One region of the Streptomyces sp. NPDC055239 genome, then DNA from elsewhere that is predicted to be linked to it. Evidence: riboswitches for the same ligand, from Rfam matches in the RefSeq annotation. Region 1 holds a riboswitch; each other region holds the start of a gene.
The links. A riboswitch is a leader RNA that binds a small molecule or an ion and turns the genes downstream of it on or off. The one in region 1 is predicted to bind cyclic di-AMP.

Region 1 (5,254 bases):
CGCGCACGTCCGGCCGACGTGCCCGCAGCGCCGCAGCCACACCGGCGATCAGACCACCGCCACCGATGGAGACCAGGACATCCGTCAATTCACCGGCGTCGGCGGCGAGTTCGAGTCCCACTGTGCCCTGCCCCGCGATGACCACCGGGTCCGCGAACGGGTGCAGCAGGGTGAGCCCGTCCGCCTCAAGGCGGTCCATCGTCGCGAAGGCCTCGGCCATGGTGGCGGTCAGCCGTACGTCGGCTCCGGCGGCCCGGGCAGCCTGCACCGAGCGTGCCGGTGCGGTGCGCGGCATCACCACGGTGGCGTGCACACCCAGCGCGGCCGACATCTCCGCCACGGCGACACCATGGTTGCCGCCGGACACCGCGACCACGCCGGCCGCGCGTTGCTCACCGGTCATCGCAAGGAGCTTCGCGACGGCTCCCCGCGCCTTGAACGAACCAGTGCGCTGCAGCAGCTCGAGCTTGACCGTGACCGGTGCCCCCAGCAGCGCCGTCAACCCCGGGCTGTGCAGCGTGGGAGTGCGCACCACGTGCCCGGCGATCCGCTCCGCCGCGCTCTCCACGTCCTCAACACCGACCATGGCGCCCCTCCAAGATGTCTCGCACGCCGTATCCGTCTGCACAACACGCCGTATCCGTCTGCACAATACGTGGCTGATCCCGGGCACAGGCAGTCGTTCGGATCACCTCAGCCCAGAGGCAACTGGCCCAACACGCGGCCGCTGAGTCACGTCGCGCGGAAGTACACGTCGCCGGAGAAGGCGATGCGACTGGCGCCGTGCGGGAGCCGGGCCGACCGGTGATTCTCGGGCAACTGTTGCGCACGTCGTGCAAGGTGTCGTTCTCGGTGCGGCACTCCTTGCTCTCCGGCAGGCAGTACAGGCTGATGACGGTGAGGCCGGTGGGGTGCAGTGTCGCTCCGCGCGCCGCATCCAGACGTACGCCGTTGCAGTAGCCGCCGCGGCCATCGCCGGATTCGTCGACGTCGTCTGGGGCGGCCGGATTCCCTGCCGCCCCGCCGCCTGCCGACGAAGAATCGAACGCCCAGAGTTTCACCGACTCCTGTGTGGCAACACGGACCACATGGCTCAAGAGAGAAGACCCTCTGATGACAGCGCCGGGAACACCCGGCACAGCGCAAAGGCAACAGCCGCCAAGGGGCGGTCCGCTGCGAGGACAGGAGCGCGCGAAGTGGACACCACTGCACAGAAGGCAAAGCAGGAATCGACTGAGGCCGCAGGAAAGGCGAAGGATTCGGCCGCAGAGGCCGCCGACGCCGCCGGTTCCGGCGCGCACTCGTTCGGTCTCGCGACCCAGCGCGCGAAGCAAGCGGCAGCCGCGGGCATCGAAAGCGGCAGCAAGACCGTGGTGTCGGCCACCGGCAAGGTCGCTTCAACGGCAGTCACCGGCTGGACCTTGGTGAAGAACCGCAAGGCCATAGCCACGGGCGCTGCCGCCGGCCTGGTAAGTGTGGCCGGTGTTGCCTTCACCGCCGGACGCCGCACAGCTAAGACCCGGGGCGGACCCCTGACCCGGCTGACCCATGGCCGCATCTGACATCCGCCGCACAAACCCGACCCCAGGCGGCAGGGCGGGGAGAAGACTTCACCTCTTCTCCCCGCCCTGCCGCCTGCAGGCGCATGAGCACACAGACCAGTCACGGCTGTCGTGCGCCGCCCGCACTTCGTTCACCACATGTCTGATTCGAACTCTTCCAGCATCACGCTCCACTCGGACTCCCCGTGGTCGAGGGGGAGTTGATCGAAGGCGTTCACGGCGTCCCGGAAACGAGTGGCAACGGCGTCTCGGTCGTCGCCGTTCTTCCAGGCGTCTTGCAATGTGCGCAGTTCAGTGAGGCAGAAGGCGAACGATTCCACGTCGCGGTGCAACAGGACACTGTCGTCGTCCTCATCGAGACCGACGTCGGCACGAGCCTTGAAGAGACGGTTGCCGGGCAGGCCGACACCGCTCAGGAAATTGGCCGTGTCCGTTTCAAAAGGTGTGTAGGGCGGCTGAGGACAGTAGACGACGCCGTCCAGTCCGTGCAGGCGCACGAGTCGCTCTGTGGTTTCCGGCAGTACTTGGGGAACGAATACCCGGATCTGCACAGCCACCCCTGTAGTCCGAACCTGCACCGTCCCCTTCTGGCGGCGCCGCACGAGATCCTGCAGCACCGCGATCGCGTCTATGTCCTTCACCTCGGTTCGCTCCTGCAGCCGGGCGGCTCCCTGGTTTCCCCTCCCCCGGGCGGGAGTTGCGGGAATTGCCCCCAGGGTGCTCTCTCGGCTCGTCTGAAATTCATGATGCGCAGCACTCGAGAGGGAATTGACATGCCGTCATACCCGAGGCTGCGGAACGAGATCGGGGTTTTACACCCTTCGGACACAGAACGGAAAGCCGCCGAGGGCTGGTCCTGCGGGCGCCGATAGGACCGAGTCCGCCGACACATTTCCTACGCACGGATGCAGAGAAAAAGAAGCCCCTCCCTCCGAAGGGGCGCAGCGCGCGGCCCGGGAACGGAGAAACCCGTTGGCGCGAACCCCTGCCGACCCTCGGGCCGCCGGGGGTGATCTGCCGAGTACAGGCAAGGCGCACGACCGCGTCGACAGCTGTGCTATTTGCCTGTTTTGATGCGAATCAGAGCTTACTTTATGCCCGATTTTGCGGATTAATATAACATTTAGCGCCACCAAGGCCATGCGCCAATCAGTGTCTGTTTTGCGTGCCGTTCATCCCGAATGGAGCGATCTCGTGCGCCCTCAGGCCGTGTTTCAAGTGCATCCCCCTCAGTGAATTGAGTCACGCTTCTGGCCGCAACGTCTCTGGGTACCGCTGGGCGTACTTCCGTTGCGCGCTAGGAAATTTGGGCTTTTTGATCAATGAGTTCGAGGTGTTCTGTTCACCGAGGGGCAGGCCCTCGCGCATTGCCTATGCGAATTCGTGTCTTGTTCCTTCCGGTATTCCTCGCCTAACGTCACCCTCAATCCGGACGGAACGCCGAATCCTGCCGCTGTCCGGAAACCCATCCCACTCACTTACGCACGGCAGGAGCGGGGGACCCAGGTAAGCCGCCGATCCGGATTCCGGAACGGCTCAGGGGTGAAGTCGCATTCACAGTGCGGCCGGACATCTCCCGTCCGAACCCGACAGCTCACCTCGCAGGCGCCGGAGAGGAAATCGTCATGCCTGCAAAGGGAAAGCACCGCCGCCCCAAGTCCAGCGCGCTCACCCGGAACATCGCCGCCGCAGGCACGGGCGGCGCCGTGCTCATCCTCCCGGTGCTCGGCGCGACCACCGCAGCCGCAGCGCCGGCCGGCGCCCCCGCCAAGCCCGCCGCGGCCCCCAAGGCGTACGTCGTCACCGCTGGCGACTCCCTCGCCAAGATCGCCCGCGAGCACTCCCTGAGCGGCGGCTGGAAGAAGCTGTACGAGGACAACCGCAGCACTCTCGGCGACAACCCCAAGATGATCCACCCCGGTCTCAAGCTCAGCCTCGGCGAAGATGCCCCCGCTCAGCGGGCAGACCGCTCCGAGCGCACGGACACCCTCACCGCCGAGCCCGCCGCGGCCCCGGCGAAGAAGACGTACACCGACGACCTCGACGGCTGGATCAGGGAGTCGCTCGACGTACTGGCCCAGCACGGCATCCCCGGCACGTACGAGGGCATCCACCGCAACATCATGCGCGAGTCCTCCGGCAACCCTCAGATCACCAACGACTGGGACTCGAACGCCGCCGCCGGGACGCCCTCCAAGGGGCTCCTACAGGTCATCGACCCCACATTCGCCGCGTACCACGTACCCGGCACCTCCACGGACAGCTTCGACCCCGTCGCCAACATCACCGCCGCCTGCAACTACGCGGCCGACCGCTACGGCTCGATCGACAACGTGAACGGCCCCTACTAGACCGTCCCTGGACCGTCCGGTGGCTGTCACAGCCCCGCCTTCAGGAACCCCAGGTCCCGCAGGCACTCGGCCGACTCGACGATCGTCGTCGCGGCGGGACGCGGCTGCCAGCCGAGTTCCTCGCGGGCCCGGTCGTTGTGGATGACCGGCCGCGGGAGAGCCTCACCTGGAGCCTCCCGTTCGGGAGCCCGCGCGGCGAGCGGGCCGAGCCGGTCGCGCAGGACGTCGGCCAGCTCGACGAAGCTCAGCGTCGGGCCGTCGGCGACGGCCAAGAACCGCCGACCCGCTGCCTGGGGCGCGGCCATCGCGCGCAGATGCAGGTCCGCCACATCGCGTACGTCAACGATGCCGAAGCGGGCTCGGGGAGCGACGCTCATCGTTCCGTCGAGCATCGCCTTGACCAGTTGCATGGAGGAGCCGAGCGCGGCCGTCAGGGTCGGACCGAAGATGCCCGTCGGGTTGACCACGACAAGTTCGGTGTCGCCGCCGTCGCGCTCCATCAGGTCCCACGCGGCGCGCTCGGCGATCGCCTTCGAACGGGGATAGGGGGCCAGGCCCGGCGTGTCGGGGTCGGTCCAATCGGCCTCGGTGAACTCGGCTCCGGGCTTGGGCGTGTAGCCGATCGCCGCGAACGACGAGGTGAGCACGGTGCGCCGGACACCCGCTGCGCGTGCCGCGCGCAGCACACGCAGCGTGCCCTCGCGGGCCGGTACGATCAGCTCGTCGGGGTCGTCGGGCTGAGCGATCGGGATCGGCGAGGCCACATGGTGGACCTCTTCGCAGCCGGCCAGCGCGGCGGCCCACCCGTCGTCGGCCATCAGGTGCGCCGCGACGATCTCCAGGCCCGCGTCGTCGGCGCCGCCCCGGCGCACCGCCGCCCGCAGCTCCTGCGCACGGGCGAGCGAGCGCACCGTCGTCCGTACCTCCTTCCCGGACCGCAGCAACGCGGCGACGAGCTGGCTTCCGAGATATCCGGAACCGCCGGTGACCAGGACCGTGCTCATCGCGCCACCTCCAGTCGCTGTGCCGCCACGAGGCAACGTCGTGTCGCCTCGGCCTCCGCTTCGGCGTCGCCGCGTTCGCGGGCGTCCCACAGAGCGGCCTTCTCCCGCAGATAGGCGAGCCGGGCGTGCTGGGCGGCGATCTGCCTCGACGCGGTCGGCGTGGCGCAGCAGCAGATCGCGCTGCTCGGTCGCAGCGGACCGGCCGCGGGTCCTGTTGCTCTGGTAAGTGCGCATGTCCTCGATGCTCATGCCGACCGCGCGCAGGCAGGCAAGCGCCTGGAGCTCATCGAGGTCCCGCTCGTGGTAGCGCCGGTGGCCGCTGCTCTCGTCGCGGTCG
Region 2 (5,254 bases), on a different contig from region 1:
GCGCTTTTCAATCCGGCGGTACGGGCGTACGTCGCCGCCGATGCCGGGAACGAGGAGCGGCGCATCGAGGCGTTCGCCCTGTTCAACGTCTTCTACCAGGGCGGAATCCTGCTCGGCCCGCTCGTCGGGCTCGCGCTCACGGGGATCGACTTCCGGGTGACGTGCGCGGTCGCGGCGGCGCTGTTCGCCGTGCTGTCGGCGGTGCAGGTGCTGCGGCTTCCCGTACGGCACCGGGCTGCCGCCGAGGAGCAGCAGGGGCAGGAGAGAGGGCAGTGGCGGGTGGTGCTCGGCAACCGGTCCTTCTGGCTCTTCTCGCTCGCCATGACCGGGTCGTACGTCCTGTCCTTCCAGGTCTATCTCGCGCTTCCCCTGGAGGTGGAGCGCCTTGTGGGGGACGGCACCGGGGGGACCGTCGCGACGAGTGCGCTGTTCGTGGTCTCGGGGCTCGTCGCCCTAGTCGGACAGCTGCGGATCACGGACCTGTGCCGACGCACGTGGACGCGGGAGCAGTGTCTGGTCGCCGGGCTCGGGCTGCTCGGGGCGTCGTTCCTGCCGCCCGCGCTCGGCGGATCGGGGTACGTCGGGGTCGCGGGGCTCCTTGTGTGCGCGGCGGGGCTCGCGGGGGCGACGGCCGTGCTCTACCCGTTCGAGATGGAGACGGTCGTCGCGCTGTCCGGCGACCGGTGGGTGGCCACGCACTACGGCCTCTACAACACGGTGTGCGGCATCGGCATCACCGCGGGGAACCTCGCGACCGGCGCCCTCCTGGGCGCCACCCGGTCCGCGCCCGCCGTGCTGTGGCTCGGCCTCGCGGCCCTGGGCGCCATCTGCGCGCTCGCCCTGCGCGGCCTCTCCCGGACGGGGCGCCTCGCCCCGCAGCCGGTCGGTACGCCCTAGGGGCCTCTGGCCGGCGCTAACCCGGTCGGCCCACACCGGTCGCCCCGCGCCGTCGCTCCGGGAACCCTGGACGAGCGCGGTCATGGATCTGGTCCTGGCCGCGGGATTCGGCAGGAGAAGACCGGTGGGGCAGCGAGGAGGAAGCGGCGGCCAGGGGGAGGGGGTGACGGGCATGGGGCAGGGAGAGGGTGCGAGTGCGGGCGAGGGCGCGGGCAAGCGTGAGGGCGCCGGCAAGCGTGCGGGCGGCAAGTCCGCGAGCCGGGGTCCCGGCAGTCGAGGCCCTGGCAGCAGACGCCTTGGCAGTCGAGGTCCCGGCAAGCGGCCGCGCGGGGCTCACAGCAAGAGCCCCACTGTCAGGCACGAGCGGGCGTTCGTACGGGCGCTTCCGCTGCTGCTCATCGTCGTAGGCATCGTCTACGACATCTCGACCCCGCCCCAGTTCACCGCCGCGCCCCTCTTCGCGGCCGCCCCGCTCGTCGCCGCCCCCTTCTACTCGCTGCTCAGCACCACCCTCATCGGCGCCGGTACCTCCGTCGCCGTGCTCGGCCTGCACTTCAAGACCAACACCGGCACCGACGTCGACGCCATCACCGAGGTGTTCACCGTGGTGACCGTCGCCGTGCTCGCCGTCCTCATCAACCGCGTCGTGCGCCGCGGCGACGAACAGCTCGCCTCCGCCCGTTCCATCGCAGAGGCCGCCCAGCGCGCCGTACTGCCGCAGCCGGATCCCCGGATCGGCGGGCTCGACGTCGCGGCGCGGTACGAGGCAGCGGAGGCCGACGCGTTCATCGGGGGTGATCTGTACGCCGTTCAGGACACCCCGCACGGCGTACGCGTCATCGTCGGCGACGTACGAGGAAAGGGCATGGGAGCGGTGGCGGCCGTCGCCGTCGTCATCGGGGCGTTCCGGGAGGCCGCCGAGCAGGAGGCCACGCTGGAGGCGGTGGCGCAGCGCCTCGAGCGTGCCCTCGCGCGTGAGGGCACGCGGCGCGACGGGCTCGACGACTTCGAGGGGTTCACCACCGCCATCCTCGCGGAGATCCCGCACAGCGACGGTCTCGTACGCCTCATCAATCGTGGGCACCCGGGACCGCTGCTCCTGCGCGGCGACGGGCGGCTGTGCGTCCTGTCCGCGACCGAGCCCGCGCTGCCGCTCGGGATGGGCGAACTGGGTGCCTGGCCGGATCGCGCGGACGAGACGGAGTTCCCGCCGGGGGCGATGCTCCTGCTCCACACCGACGGGCTCTCCGAGGCGCGTGACAGCCGGGGCGAGTTCTACGATCCCGCCGCCCGGCTCGGCGGCCGGATCTTCCCGGGACCCAATGGTCCGGACGCGCTCCTCGCCACGCTCACCGAGGAAGTGCGGCGGCACACCGGGGGCGGCACGACCGACGACATGGCGCTGCTCGTGGTGCGGCGGCCGTTGGTGACGGGTGACGCCACGTCTCGTACGGAGATCGATGTCACGGGCCGTGACTGAAGGACACCACTCCGCATAACAACTGACGCACTGTCAAGGAGATGTGAAGCTCCGGTGTGTGAAGAAGTGGGGTCAACTCGACCCGTTCCAGCCCTCCGTGTCCCGGTAAGTACCGGCCAGATCCGTTAACGATCAACTGGAACAGCTTGGAATACGACCCTGCTGTCTATTAACGTTCGATAACGCAGCGCGGTCGTCCCAACCGACACTCGAGTCGGCTCCGCGCGCACGCGCCTAATCCCGCAAGGGAGCCGGGGAACCACCAATTGGGGTGAATCGGTCATCTGTGCATCCGTGCCAGATGCTCGTAGGAGACCTTCCTGCTCCGAACCCGTCAGCTAACCCGGTAGGCGAGAAGGAAGGAAAGGAGTGCGCCCCGGTGGCGTCCAACCGCCCTGCCCCCCAAGGCACTTATGTACCGAATGACGACGATTTCGGCGGGTACGACGACAATTCCTGGGAGGAATGGAATCCCACCGAGGAGTCCGTCCGCCCGGTCCGCGGCAGGCACCGCGTCCACAAGCGGGGCGGTGGCGGGCTCGCCCGCAGCTCCACGGTTCTCGGTGTAGGCGTCATCGCCGCCGTCGGCGCGGGCGGCATCGCCACCGCGCAGGGCGGCAAGCCCCCGGTCTCCATAGAGATGCCGGACCTCTCGGCCGTCACGGACTCGCTGCCGGAGGCCAAGTCGCTCCCGGGCGTGGGGTCTTTGATATCCGACGGCTCCGATTCCTCCGACTCCGCCGCCGCGGAGAGCGGCGTCGCGGTGGCCGCCGCGCCGCTGAGCGCCGCCGGTCTCAGCACCGCCGACGCCGAGCAGGGCAGCACGGACGCGGGCGAGGCGCTGCGGGCCCGCATCATGGAGCAGGCCGAGAACCAGCAGGACCAGGCGGACGCCGCGGTCCAGAAGGCGGCCGAAGAAGCCGCCGTCAAGCAGGCAGCCGCACAGGCCGCCGCCAAGCAGACCGCGGCCGAGAAGAAGATCGCCGCCGAGAAGGCCGCCGCGAAGAAGAAGGCCGAGGCGGAGGCCAAGAAGAAGGCAGAGGCGGAGCGCCTTGCCAAGCTCGCGAAGAGCTACACACTGCCCGTCGGCTCGTACACGCTCACCGGCACCTTCGGTCAGCCCGGCTCCATGTGGTCCTCCGGGTACCACACGGGCCTGGACTTCGCGGCTCCGACGGGTACGCCGATCAAGGCCATCCACTCCGGCACCATCAAGGAGGCCGGCTGGGCGGGGGCGTACGGCTACCGCACGGTCCTGGAGCTCGACGACGGCACCGAGCTGTGGTTCTGCCACCAGTCGTCGATGAGCGTCAGCGTCGGCCAGAAGGTCACCACCGGCGAGGTCATCGGCCGTGTCGGCGCGACCGGCAACGTGACGGGGGCCCACCTCCACCTGGAGGTCCACCCGGGCGGCGACTCGACCGGCGTCGACCCGGCGGCTTGGCTGCGCGGCAAGGGCCAGTCGCTCTGACCGCCGCTCTGCAGCAGCCTCTCTGAAGCAGCATCTGAACTCCGGCGGTCCTGGCGACAACCCCCCGACGTCAGGGCTGCCGGTTCGGCACGCCCACTTTCCGAGTTATGCGCATGAGTTGTGCGGAATGCTGCGGTCCGTATGGGCGTTGAGTTCCGTATGACTTCTCTCCGCAAGCTCGGCTCGTCCGACCTCGACGTCTTCCCGCTCGCCCTGGGCGGCAACGTCTTCGGCTGGACGGCCGACGAGGCGCAGTCCTTCTCCGTGCTCGACGCCTACACCGCCGCCGGCGGCAACTTCATCGACACCGCCGACGTCTACTCGGCCTGGGTGCCCGGCAACAAGGGCGGCGAGTCCGAGCACGTCATCGGCAACTGGCTCGCCGCGCGCGGCAACCGTTCCGACGTCGTCCTCGCCACGAAGGTCGGCGCCCACCCCGATTACAAGGGTCTCTCCGCCAACACCATCAAGTCCGGTGCCGAGGAGTCGCTGCGCCGCCTGCGCACGGACTACATCGACCTCTTCTACACGCACTACGACGACCCGACCGTCTCCGTCGAGGAGATCATCGGCGCGCTCGACGACCTGGTGACGTCCGGCAATGTCCGCGCCATCGCCGCGTCCAACGTGACCGCCGAGCGGCTCCAGGAGTTCCTCGACTTCTCCGACCGCGAGGGCCTCGCGCGCTACTCGGCGCTGCAGCCGCACTACAACCTCGTCTCGCGCGACACGTACGAGGGCTCGCTCGAGCAGGTCGCATCGCGCTCCGGCCTGGCCGCCGTCCCGTACTACGCGCTCGCCTCCGGCTTCCTGACCGGCAAGTACCGCCCGGGCACGCAGGTCGACAGCGCGCGGGCCGAGGGCGCGGGCAAGCACCTGGAGACCGAGCGTGGCCGACGGGTGCTCGCCGCGCTCGACGAGGTCGCGCAGGCCCGCGGCGCCGAGATCGCGACCGTGGCCCTGGCGTGGCTCGCGGCTCAGCCGACGGTGGCGGCGCCGATCGCGTCGGCCCGTACGGTCGAGCAGCTGCCCGCGCTGCTCGCGGTGGGGGAGCTCGAACTGACGGAGTCCGAGGTGGCGACGCTCACGGCGGCTTCCGCCTAGCCCCGGTAGGGGTTGTACGCGGGGTAGGGCATCGCGGGCCGGGCGGCGTACGGATATCCGTAGGGGTTCTGCTGCTGCGGATAGGGCTGTTGGTAGGGCTGCGGGTACCCGTACGGCGGCGGCATCGGTACGAGTACCGGTGCTGTCGCGCGCGCCGCGTAGGCGAGTGCGGGCCGTGCCGCCTCGCGGCGCTCCCACAGCGCGTGCAGCAGTTCCCGCTCCCGTACGACGAAGTCGGAGCCCGCGCGGCCCTTGCGCCCCCGGTGCCGCAGGAGCGCGAGGGAGGTCGCGTACGTCTCGTA
Region 3 (5,254 bases), on a different contig from region 1:
GGGTCCGTCTTCAGCCGCTCCGACATCTCCTTCATGACGCCGTTGGCCTCGAGGGTGCCGATCGCGGAAGCGGCCCGCGGGCACGTCAGGTAGTACGTCGTCGGGAACGGCGTCCCGTCCGGCAGGCGCGGCGCCGTCTCGACGACGTCCGGCTGCCCGCAGGGGCAGCGGTGGGCGATGGCCCGCAGGCCGCGCGGCGGACGGCCGAGCTGCTGCTTGAAGGCCTCGACGTCGGCGTCGGTGGGCTCGGTGCGCGGGGTGGTCGGCGGGGGCGTTTCCATGCCTGTCTTTCGATCGGTTCGCTACGAGAGGTATTGGTGAGACTCGCTACGAGAGGTGTCGGTGAGAAAAGTCAGTCTTCGTCGGGACGGTCGGCCTTGTCGACGCCGTCCCAGACGTTCGAGTACCAGGGCCTGGCGGCCGCCCCCTGGTCGGCGCGCTGCGTCTTCGCCGCCCCGGGGCCGATCACCGTGTAGCCGGTCTCGCCCGGCATCACATAGTGCAGCCGCTCCCGGACACGCTGCTCCGCGTACGCGTCGTCCCGCCAGCGGGCCTTCTCGTCCTTCAGCTTCTCGACGTTCTCGCGGTGCTCGGCCTGCTCACGGCGCTGATCGGCGATCTCCGCGCGCTGCGACACGTACTGCCTTATCGGGTAGGCGAGCGCGACGACCAGCGAGCAGAGGACGAGCGCGAGGAGCGCGGCGCGTCCCGTGAGCCGGGAGCGGCGCGCCTGACGCTTCGTCTGCGAGCGGTAGACACGCTCCGCGGTCTGCTCGCCGAGCAGCCGCAGCCTGGTCGCGGTGGAGAACCGGTCGCGGTCCTTCACGGCCATGTGTGCCGCCTCCCCGATACGTACGTACGTCCCCGCACACGGTACGGGACCGAGTACGGGGACGTAGGTAACTACTCAGCGGAGCCGGATACCGAGCCGGAGCTCAGAAGCGGTTCAGCCCTTGAAGCGGGGGAACGCCGAACGGCCCGCGTAGACCGCGGCGTCGTCGAGGATCTCCTCGATGCGCAGCAGCTGGTTGTACTTGGCGACGCGCTCGGAGCGGGCCGGGGCGCCGGTCTTGATCTGGCCGCAGTTGGTGGCGACGGCCAGGTCGGCGATGGTGACGTCCTCGGTCTCGCCGGAGCGGTGCGACATCATGCACTTGAAGCCGCTGCGCTGGGCCATCTCGACGGCGTCCAGGGTCTCGGTCAGCGAGCCGATCTGGTTGACCTTCACCAGAAGCGCGTTGGCCGACTTCTCCTCGATGCCACGGGCCAGGCGCTCCGGGTTGGTGACGAACAGGTCGTCGCCCACGAGCTGGACCTTCTCGCCGAGCTTCTCGGTGATGACGTTCCAGCCGGCCCAGTCGTCCTCGAACAGCGGGTCCTCGATGGAGACGAGCGGGTACGAGGCGACGAGGCCCTCGTAGTACTCGGTCATCTCGGCGGCCGAGCGGGACTTGCCCTCGAACTCGTACTTGCCGTCCTTGTAGAACTCGGAAGCGGCGACGTCGAGGGCGAGGCCGATCTGCTCACCGGGGACGTAACCGGCCTGCTTGATGGCCTCGAGGATGAGGTCGAGCGCGGCGCGGTTGGAGTCCAGGTTCGGGGCGAAGCCGCCCTCGTCGCCCAGGCCGGTGGAGAGGCCCTTGTCCTTCAGGACCTTCTTCAGCGTGTGGTAGACCTCGGTGCCCCAGCGCAGGGCCTCGGAGAACGACTCGGCGCCGATCGGCGCGATCATGAACTCCTGGATGTCGACGTTCGAGTCGGCGTGCGACCCGCCGTTCAGGATGTTCATCATCGGAACGGGCAGCAGGTGCGCGTTCGGACCGCCGAGGTAGCGGAAGAGCGGCAGGTCGGAGGCCTCCGACGCGGCGTGCGCGACGGCGAGCGAGACGCCGAGGATGGCGTTGGCGCCGAGCGAGCCCTTGTTGTCGGTGGCGTCGAGGTCGAACATCGCCTGGTCGATCAGGCGCTGCTCGGTCGCGTCGTACCCGACGAGCTCCGGGCCGATCTGCTCGATGACGGCGAGGACGGCCTTCTCCACGCCCTTGCCCTGGTAACGGTTGGGGTCACCGTCACGGAGTTCGATGGCCTCGAAAGCACCGGTGGACGCACCGGACGGAACGGCGGCACGACCCGTGCTGCCGTCGTCGAGGCCGACCTCGACCTCGACCGTGGGGTTGCCTCGGGAGTCCAGGATTTCCCGGGCTACGACGACGTCGATGGACGGCACGAGCATCTCCTTCTGGGATGTGACGCGGGTACGCGGGGCGTTGGCCTCGCGGACACGAGCCTAACCGGCTCCCGGGCAAGAGCGAGCCGAGCCGCCGCCCTATGGACAAACCGAGAGCAAAAAGTTTCCGAACGGAACAAAACAAACCCCGCCCCGGTGCGTACGGGGGATACGCGCACCGGGGCGGGGTGGACCCGTGGGGACGGGGATGGGGCAGGCGGCGCCTCCGCCGAAGCGCCGCCGCCACTCTCAGCTTCTCGGCCGAGCTGCAGCAGGCTCCTCTTAGCTGAGGTGCAGCTGCTGACCCGGGAAGATCATGTCGGCGTTGTCGATGATGTCGCCGTTGAGCTTGTACACCTTGTGCCAGCCGCCCTTGACGTCCTTCGCCTCGGCGATCTTGGAGAGGGTGTCGCCCTTCTTGACCTTGTACTCGCCGTCGCCCTTCTTGACCGTCTTGCCGGTCGGGGTCTCGACGGTCTTCTTGGACTCGGTCTTCGGAGCCTCGGCCTTCGGAGCCGCCTGCTTCGGAGCGGCCTGCTGCGGCTGCTCGGTCTGCGCGCTGGGCTCGTTCTTGGGCTGCTCCTGGGTCTGCTGCGGGGCGCTCTCCTGCGCACCGCCACCCTCGTTGGAGGCGCCCGAGAGGCCGACGCCGCAGCTCGGCCAGGCACCCTTGCCCTGGCCCGCGAGGACCTTCTCGCCGATCTCTATCTGCTGGGCCTTGGAGGCCTGGTCGGCGCTGGACGCGTACTTCGTGCCGCCGTACGCCGCCCAGGTGGACGACGAGAACTGCAGGCCGCCCGTGTAGCCGTTGCCGGTGTTGATCGACCAGTTGCCGCCGGACTCGCACTGGGCGACGGCGTCCCACTGGGAGTTCGTCGCTGCGGAGGCCGAGCCGGCCGCCATCAGCGGGGCTGCTACCGCGACACCGGTGACGCCTGCGAGCGTGGCGACACGGGTGGCCTTGGACGGGCGGCGGTGCTTGCCCTTGCTGGAAAACAGCATGAGTGATCCCCTCACCGACGCCTGCGAGGTGAGCTGTCGGGTTCGGGCCGATGAAGTTGCCCGGCCGCGCTTCCTTGAGCGCGACTTAACCCCTAGCCGTTCCCGTCCGTTCCTCCGCATCGCTCTCGCGATGCTGAACGGCCGGGCCCGGCGGAAACCTTGGTTCCCCCGCTCCTGCCTACGGCGCTTACGCGACGACTGTTCCCGAACGGCCGTTGGCAGGACTCGGCGTACCGACCGGCGGGGCCCGCTGTGGCGAGCGGTCACGACCGTAGGCATGACATCGGCCGATTTCCAAAGACGATCAGGGCTTCTGAGACCCATGTCTCACTTGCGCCAATTGGGACATCAGGCGCAAAGCGAGTCACCAACTTCCCCTACTTTTCGCCCAAATCGAGGCTCTGACCGGGAAGAATGAGATCGGGGTCGGAGCCGACGGCCTTCTCGTTCTCGGCGTACAGCTCGGTCCACCCGCCCTTCACGTCGAGGTCGTCGGCGATGGCCCAGAGGTTGTCTCCGGAGCGGACCGTGTACGTCCCGTCCGAGCCGTCCTGCTGGCGCTCGTCGCCACGGGAGGCGTGCCGGCCCGAACCCTCGCGGGAGTCGCCGCCGGACACCTTGCCGTCCGCGCTGTCGCCCCGGTGGCGGCCTTCACCCTCACCGGCGGTGGGGGTGGTGGTGGGGGTCGGCGAAGTCTCATCGCTCTGCCCTGACTTGCCTGAGTCGTCGGAATCATCCGAATCACCTGACTCGTCGTGATTCTTGTCTCGCACCTCATCGCCGGACTTGCCGGACTTGCCGGACTTGCCGGACTCATCCGAGGGCTTGTCCGAAGACTTGGCGCTGTCCGAGGGGTCGGCCGAATCGCTCGGCGACGCGCTCGGCTCATCCGCGTCATCCGAGTCGTCCGAGTGGTCCGACTCGCCGGGGTCGGCCGACTCCGTCGACCCGCCGGAAGGCGTCGTCGTGATCGGAGCGCCCGGGTCGACGTCGGCGGCGGCGCCGTCCTGGGTGAGCCCTGCGACCGGCGCACAGCTCGGCCAGGCCTTGGTCCCCTGATCGTCGAGAACCTTCTCGGCCACGGAGATCTGCTGCGAGCGGCTGGCCTGATCGGCGCTGGGCGCGTAGTCGAGGCCGCCGTTGTCCTCCCAGACCTGCTGCGACAACTGGAGACCGCCGTAGTACCCGTTCTTCGCGTCCGCGCTCCAGGCCCCGCCGCTCTCGCACTCCGCGACCTTGTCCCACGTGGCGGCGTCCGCCGCGCTCGCGCTGGTGGCGCCGAGCAGCGGGATGGCGATGGCCGATCCTGCGACTCCTGCCGCGACGATCAGGGCCGGGGCCTGGCGGGGGCGTCGGTGACGACCATTGCCGGAGAGCATGCGGTTGCCTTTCGCGTGACTGGAGCGACGACTGCGGCACCGGAGGCCGGGTCGTCGGTGAACGTAGCGGGAGTCGAACGCTTGTCACAAGTCGATGCAGCGGAGATCACGTGAAAGTCACAGTCTTGACGGCATGTCAGCTGGACGGCGTTTCAGATGGCTGATATTTGCTCTGCTGTGCGGGCGCGAACTCCACGGGCAGCGTGCGGAGTCCACGCATGATGAGCCCGCCACGCCATCTCAAATCGTCAGGTTCCGCCGCGAGTCGCAGGTCAGGAAGGCGCCGCAGAAGCGTCGCGAGGGCGGTCTGCCCTTCGAGCCGGGCAAGCGGTGCGCCGAGACAGTAATGAATGCCATGGCCGTAGCCGAGGTGTTGGTTGTCGCGGCGGGAGAGGTCGAGCGTGTCCGGTCGGTCGAAGCGCTCCGGGTCGCGATCGGCCGCGGCGAGGACGACGAGGACGGGGTCGCCGACGGCGATGTCCTCCCCTCCGACGGTCAGCCGCTCGGTGGCGAACCGCCAGGTGGCGAGTTCGACGGGCCCGTCGAAGCGCAGGAGCTCCTCGAGCCCGGTGTCCAGGAGACCGGTGTCGCCGTCCCTGAGAGAGCCCTGGAGCCGCTCGCGCTGTTCGGGGTGGGTGAGGAGGGC
Region 4 (5,254 bases), on a different contig from region 1:
GCCCGAGGCCACGGCCGCGACGCCGAGCGGCGGTTCGTAGTCCCGCACCATCAGCTCGATGTCCGGATGAGCGCGGCGGAACGCGGTGAGCGCGGGCGGCATCAGATGGATCCCGGCGGTGGTGAAGGTCCCCACGCGCAGTCTGCCGCCGGACAGGCCCGCGAGCCGGGCGAGTTCGTGCCGGGCCTGCTCCATCTCGTCGAGGACCCGGCGCGCCCGCGCGAGAAGGAGTTCGCCCGCGCCGGTGAGGCGTGCCCCGCGGTGATGCCGGACCAGGAGTGAGGTGCCCGCCTCCCGCTCGAGCTTGGCCAGCTGCTGGGAGAGGGCGGGCACGGTGTAGCCGAGTCGTTCGGCGGCGCGGGTGATCGACCCGGCCTCGGAGACCGCCACCAGTGCGGCGAGCCGCGTCGGGTCGTACATGGAGGTCTCCCGGTGCAGGAGCCGACGGGCCGTGAGGCCGTGTGGTGCTGTCCGTCGGCGCGGGGGATAAACGCCTGCTTAAGGCAGACCCAGGATATTCCACATACCTGCTGAAGGCAGAAGAACGGCAGCCTTGAGGTCATGGACGCACAACTGGTCGCCTTCACCGGAGTCGCCGCGGGCATGGTCGCCATGCCGGGTGCCGACTTCGCCGTGGTGGTACGCAACGCCCTCACCTCCCGCCGCGCCGGAGTCGCCTGCGCGATCGGTGTCGCGGGCGGGCTCGTGGTGCACACGGTGCTCGCGGTGGCCGGGGTCGCGGCCGTCCTGGCGGCGGTTCCCACGCTCTTCCGGGCGCTGCAGGTCATGGGCGGGGCCTACGTGCTGTACCTCGGCTACCGCGCCCTGCGGTCGGCGGCGCGTCCGCCGGAGAGCTTCGGCACACCGGACGGCGAGGCAGAGGCGGCGGCCGGGGGCAGTCTGCGACAGGGCTTCCTCACCAACGCCCTCAACCCCAAGGCGCCCATCACCTTCCTCAGCGTGCTGCCCCAGTTCGTGCCCGCGGGCAGCCCCGCGATGCCCAGGACGCTGCTGCTGGCGTCCATCATCGTGGCCCTGGCCCTCGTATGGTTCCCGGTCGTCGCGCTCCTGGTGGACCGGCTCGGCCGCCGGCTGCGGAGGCCGCGTACGGCCCGTGCGATCGAGGGCGGCACAGGTGTCGCGCTCAGCGTCCTCGGCCTGGTGCTCCTCACCGAGGCCGTCCTGATGGCGTGACGCGGTCCGACCCGCCGGAGTCGTCGTCATACTCGCCCTTGCCCGCGCCGCGCCGCACCAGGACGGGAAGCAGGCCCCAGAGGCCCGCGCACACCACAAGGGTGCCCGCGCTCGCGACGATCCCGCCGGTGCGGCCCACCGCCACGTCCACGACCAGGAGCACGGAACCGGCGAGCGCGAACACCAGGACCACCATGCCGATACCGGCGAGGCGTGACGACACCCGCACGATCCGCGGCTTGGAGTGCTGCCCGAACAGCCACCTGTGCAAGGCGGCAGGCGCGGTGAAAAGCGCGGCGGACAGGACGGCGAGCAGCAGCGTGGTGACGTACGTGGCGCGCTGCACCGTGTCGAGCGAGGTGAAGCGTTCGGTGAAGGCGAGCGTCAACAGGAACGCGAAGAGGATCTGCACTCCGGCCTGCGTGACGCGCAGCTCCTGGAGGATCTCGGAGAAGTTGCGGTCGGCGCGCTCGAAGCTCGTCTCGTGGCGCGGCGGCGGGTCCCCCGCGGTGGGAGCACTGTTGTTTTCGGCCATGGCGCACGAGTATCCGCGTGGACGCCGTCCACGCCCGGTGGACGCGCCGATCAGAGGGCCGGGCGGGGGGCCGGGCGGAGACTCGGCCGGGGGCCGCCGAGCGGCGGCGGCAGCCGTGAGGCTCCCGCCGCCGCTCGGCAGCCGGCGTTCAGTGACGGGTGATCAGCGCACCCTGCCGTACCAGACGCTCTTCGTCCAGATCTTCTCGAGGCGCACCACGGTGTTCGACTTCGGGGCGTGCCAGATCCGGCCCTTCCCGGCGTAGATGCCGACGTGGTAGACGTTCCGGCCGGAGTGGAAGAAGACCAGGTCGCCGCGGGAGCGTTTCGACGCCGAGACGTGGCGGGTCTTGTTGTACTGCTGTGCGGCGGTGCGAGGCAGCTTCTTGCCCGCGCGCTTGAACGAGTAGAGCGTCAGGCCCGAGCAGTCGAACCTGTGCGGCCCCGTCGCTCCCCAGCGGTACGGCGAGCCTTTCTTGGAGGCAGCGATCTTGAGCGCTTTGGTCCCGTGAGTCGCTGCCTCTGCTTCCGTCGTGAGCCCTGGGGCCACGAGGGTGCCGCCTACGACGGCGAGCGTGAGGACCGATACGGAGCCGGCCCTGGTGAGCAGCGACGGAACATGCTTCAGCGCGGTCATGCGCAACCCTTCGTCAGCCGCCTGTGAAGGATGACCTGTCGGATTCGGGCTGGCGAAGTTGCCCGGCCGCGATGTGCGGCTTCACCCCAAGGGTCGGCGTCCGGACCTTCCGGACCGACCCGTCATGCCTGGGTCCTCCACTCCTGCCGATGCACCGATGTCGACCGGTCATCCGGGTGGCGGCAGGACTCGGCGTCCGCCCGGACCGCCCCGCCGCTGTGGCGGGGGCTTGTCGTCGGAAGGGATCTTGACCCGACAAGGGTGCGAATTCCGAGCCGAAACGGCGTTTTGTGAGGCTCCTCACGGCTGAACCATTCAGGTGGACAAGGTCTGATTCGGGAGCGGAGCGAGGCACTCGACGATCGTTCGACCAGCACCGGAACGAGTAATTCCGGCCATCGCGTACACATCTGACGCAACCGCGGACGGCCCGAATGACTACGAATGTCTACGCCGAACGAGGTAGCCCGTTTGGTTCGTTTGAGTCCTGCCCCGGACGGTTCGGACGCCAGGGCCGGGGTGACGGGGACTCAGGATGCCGACGGGGGCGGCACGGTGACCCGTCCGGCTCGCCGCTCCCCGTCCAGCACACGGAGCGCTCGGGCCAGCGTCGGCGCGTGCACGGCGCTCTCGCCCCGCTGGTGCATGAGGGTCAGGGCGTCCCGCAGGGCGGTCGCGCTGCCCACCAGGGCCTGTGCGGCGCGCAGGCCGCCGTAGGTGTCCGAGGCGCGGGCGGGGTTGATCCTGCCGACCAGGTCGACCACTTCGAGGTATCGGTCGATCAACTCGCCCTCGGCTCGGGTGAGTGCGGGCAGGGGAGGGAGCTCGGGCGGCAACACCGGTGGTTCACCTCGCGTCCGGGGTGCGCGGGGATGACTTGCGGCTCGCGACGATCCGGTCCACCAGGCCGTACTCGACCGCCTCGGAGGCGCTCAGGATCTTGTCGCGCTCGATGTCGGCCGCGACGAGCTCCGGGCTCCGGCCGGTGTGTTGGACGAGCAGCCTCTCCAGTTGCGCCCGGGTGCGCAGGAGTTCGTCGGCCTGGATCGCCAAGTCGGTGGCCTGGCCGTGGATCGGCTCGGCGAGCGAGGGCTGATGGATGAGGACCCGGGCGCCCGGCAGCGCGCATCGCTTGCCGGGGGTGCCCGCGGCCAGCAGGACGGCGGCGGCCGATGCGGCCTGGCCCAGGCAGGTGGTCTCCACGTCGCAGGTGACGAACTGGATCGTGTCGTAGATCGCCGTCATGGCGCTGAACGAGCCGCCGGGGGAGTTGATGTAAAGCGAGATGTCGCGGTCGGGCGCCAGGTATTCGAGGTGCATGAACTGCGCCATCACATCGTTGGCGGAGGTGTCGTCGACGGGCGTCCCGAGGAAGACGATGCGTTCCTCGAGCAGTTTCGAGTACGGATCGAGGGTCCGCTGCCCCGTGGTGGTGCGCTCGGTGAACTCGGGCAGGACATAGCGGGCGAACGGTCGGTTCATGGCACGTCTCTCCTCTGCCGGGGGCGGCTATGCCCCAAGGCTTCTGTGAAAAATGTACAGGACGTACGTAACGTCGTAGTGGGGAGCATGTTCGTGTGATCCGCCGGAGTCAACCGATGCGCCGTGTTTCAGCCGCTCGCTGAAAGCGCATGCCGAGAACGCGGCCACGAACGTCGGCCGCCAACCGCCCCGAAGACCGCTCCGAAAACCACTCCGAAATCCGCCCCGGACCGAAAGCGTCGTATGAGCCCTGAAGCCCACCGAGCCCCCGATGCCGCTGAGCTCGTCCACCTCACCGCCCGCGAACTCGCCGCCCGGATCCGCGACCGCGAACTCTCCGCGCGCGAGGTCGTCCAGGCGCACCTGGACCGGATCGAGCAGGTCAACGGCGCCGTGAACGCCGTAGTGACCCTCACGGCGGAGCGCGCGCTCGACGAGGCGTACGCCGCCGACGAGCAGACGGCGCGCGGTGAACCGCTCGGCCCGCTGCACGGGCTCCCTGTCGCGCACAAGGACACGCACGACACCCGTGGCATCCGGACCACCTACGGGACCCCGCTCCTCGCCGACAACGTCCCGGACCGCGACGAGCTGATCGTCGAGCGCATCCGCGCCGCCGGGGCGATCACCGTCGGCAAGACCAACGTGCCCGAGTTCGCGGCCGGTTCGCACACCTTCAACCCGGTCTTCGGTGCCACCCGCAATCCGTACGACCTCCGGCGGTCGGCGGGCGGCAGCAGCGGGGGAGCGGCGGCGGCGCTCGCGTGCGGCATGCACCCTCTGGCCGACGGCAGCGACATGGGCGGCTCCCTGCGCAACCCCGCGTCGTTCTGCAACGTGGTGGGCCTGCGCCCTTCGCCGGGCCGGGTGCCGAGCTGGCCGGACACCACCCCGTGGTCGACGATGGCCGTGCAGGGGCCGATGGCGCGCACGGTGGCGGACGCGGCCCTGCTGCTCTCCGTCGTCGCAGGTCCCGACCCGCGCTCGCCGATCGCCCTGGAGACACCGGGAAGCGCGTTCGGCGGATCGTTGGAACGGGATCTGACGGGGCTGCGGATCGCCTGGTCGCCGGACCTGGGAGGAGCGGTGCCGGTCGACCGCGCGGTCACCGATGTGTTCGCGCCCGCCGTCACGGTCTTCGCCGACCTCGGGTGCTCGGTCGAGGAGGCCTGCCCTGATCTCTCCGGCGCCGACGAGGTGTTCCGGACCTTCCGCGCCTGGCAGTTCCACCTGGCGCTCGGCGAGCTCGTGGAGACCGCGTCCGACCGGATGAAGCCAAGCCTGGTGCGGAACGTACTCCAGGGGCGAACGCTCACCGGCAGCGACTTGGAGCGGGCCACCGTGCTGCACGGCGAACTGTTCCATCGAGTCCGGGAGTTCTTCGAGCGGTACGACGCCCTGATTCTG

Region 2: another riboswitch for cyclic di-AMP. It lies ahead of ACWFRJ_RS36100 (M23 family metallopeptidase); the one in region 1 lies ahead of ACWFRJ_RS33990 (LysM peptidoglycan-binding domain-containing protein).
Region 3: another riboswitch for cyclic di-AMP. It lies ahead of ACWFRJ_RS21840 (transglycosylase family protein); the one in region 1 lies ahead of ACWFRJ_RS33990 (LysM peptidoglycan-binding domain-containing protein).
Region 4: another riboswitch for cyclic di-AMP. It lies ahead of ACWFRJ_RS22865 (C40 family peptidase); the one in region 1 lies ahead of ACWFRJ_RS33990 (LysM peptidoglycan-binding domain-containing protein).

Annotation. Positions count from the first base shown of each region.
Region 1 is NZ_JBSGRD010000013.1:143,741-148,994, forward strand. Features, by position in the region: gene ACWFRJ_RS33975 (threonine/serine dehydratase) at 1-586, opposite strand, end outside; gene ACWFRJ_RS33980 (hypothetical protein) at 1,197-1,562, shown strand; gene ACWFRJ_RS33985 (hypothetical protein) at 1,694-2,203, opposite strand; cyclic di-AMP (ydaO/yuaA leader) riboswitch at 3,028-3,185, shown strand; gene ACWFRJ_RS33990 (LysM peptidoglycan-binding domain-containing protein) at 3,188-3,913, shown strand; gene ACWFRJ_RS33995 (NAD-dependent epimerase/dehydratase family protein) at 3,940-5,254, opposite strand, start outside.
Region 2 is NZ_JBSGRD010000014.1:270,803-276,056, forward strand. Features, by position in the region: gene ACWFRJ_RS36090 (MFS transporter) at 1-897, shown strand, start outside; gene ACWFRJ_RS36095 (PP2C family protein-serine/threonine phosphatase) at 1,070-2,377, shown strand; cyclic di-AMP (ydaO/yuaA leader) riboswitch at 2,599-2,745, shown strand; gene ACWFRJ_RS36100 (M23 family metallopeptidase) at 2,757-3,848, shown strand; gene ACWFRJ_RS36105 (aldo/keto reductase) at 4,008-4,952, shown strand; gene ACWFRJ_RS36110 (PrsW family intramembrane metalloprotease) at 4,949-5,254, opposite strand, start outside.
Region 3 is NZ_JBSGRD010000006.1:329,350-334,603, reverse strand. Features, by position in the region: gene ACWFRJ_RS21855 (DUF501 domain-containing protein) at 1-281, opposite strand, end outside; gene ACWFRJ_RS21850 (FtsB family cell division protein) at 353-832, opposite strand; gene eno (phosphopyruvate hydratase) at 947-2,233, opposite strand; gene ACWFRJ_RS21840 (transglycosylase family protein) at 2,510-3,229, opposite strand; cyclic di-AMP (ydaO/yuaA leader) riboswitch at 3,233-3,425, opposite strand; gene ACWFRJ_RS21835 (transglycosylase family protein) at 3,607-4,608, opposite strand; gene ACWFRJ_RS21830 (cytochrome P450 family protein) at 4,745-5,254, opposite strand, start outside.
Region 4 is NZ_JBSGRD010000007.1:90,843-96,096, forward strand. Features, by position in the region: gene ACWFRJ_RS22850 (LysR family transcriptional regulator) at 1-420, opposite strand, end outside; gene ACWFRJ_RS22855 (LysE family translocator) at 562-1,194, shown strand; gene ACWFRJ_RS22860 (DUF6328 family protein) at 1,169-1,729, opposite strand; gene ACWFRJ_RS22865 (C40 family peptidase) at 1,892-2,365, opposite strand; cyclic di-AMP (ydaO/yuaA leader) riboswitch at 2,369-2,532, opposite strand; gene ACWFRJ_RS22870 (hypothetical protein) at 2,896-3,204, opposite strand; gene ACWFRJ_RS22875 (ATP-dependent Clp protease proteolytic subunit) at 3,212-3,847, opposite strand; gene ACWFRJ_RS22880 (amidase) at 4,091-5,254, shown strand, end outside.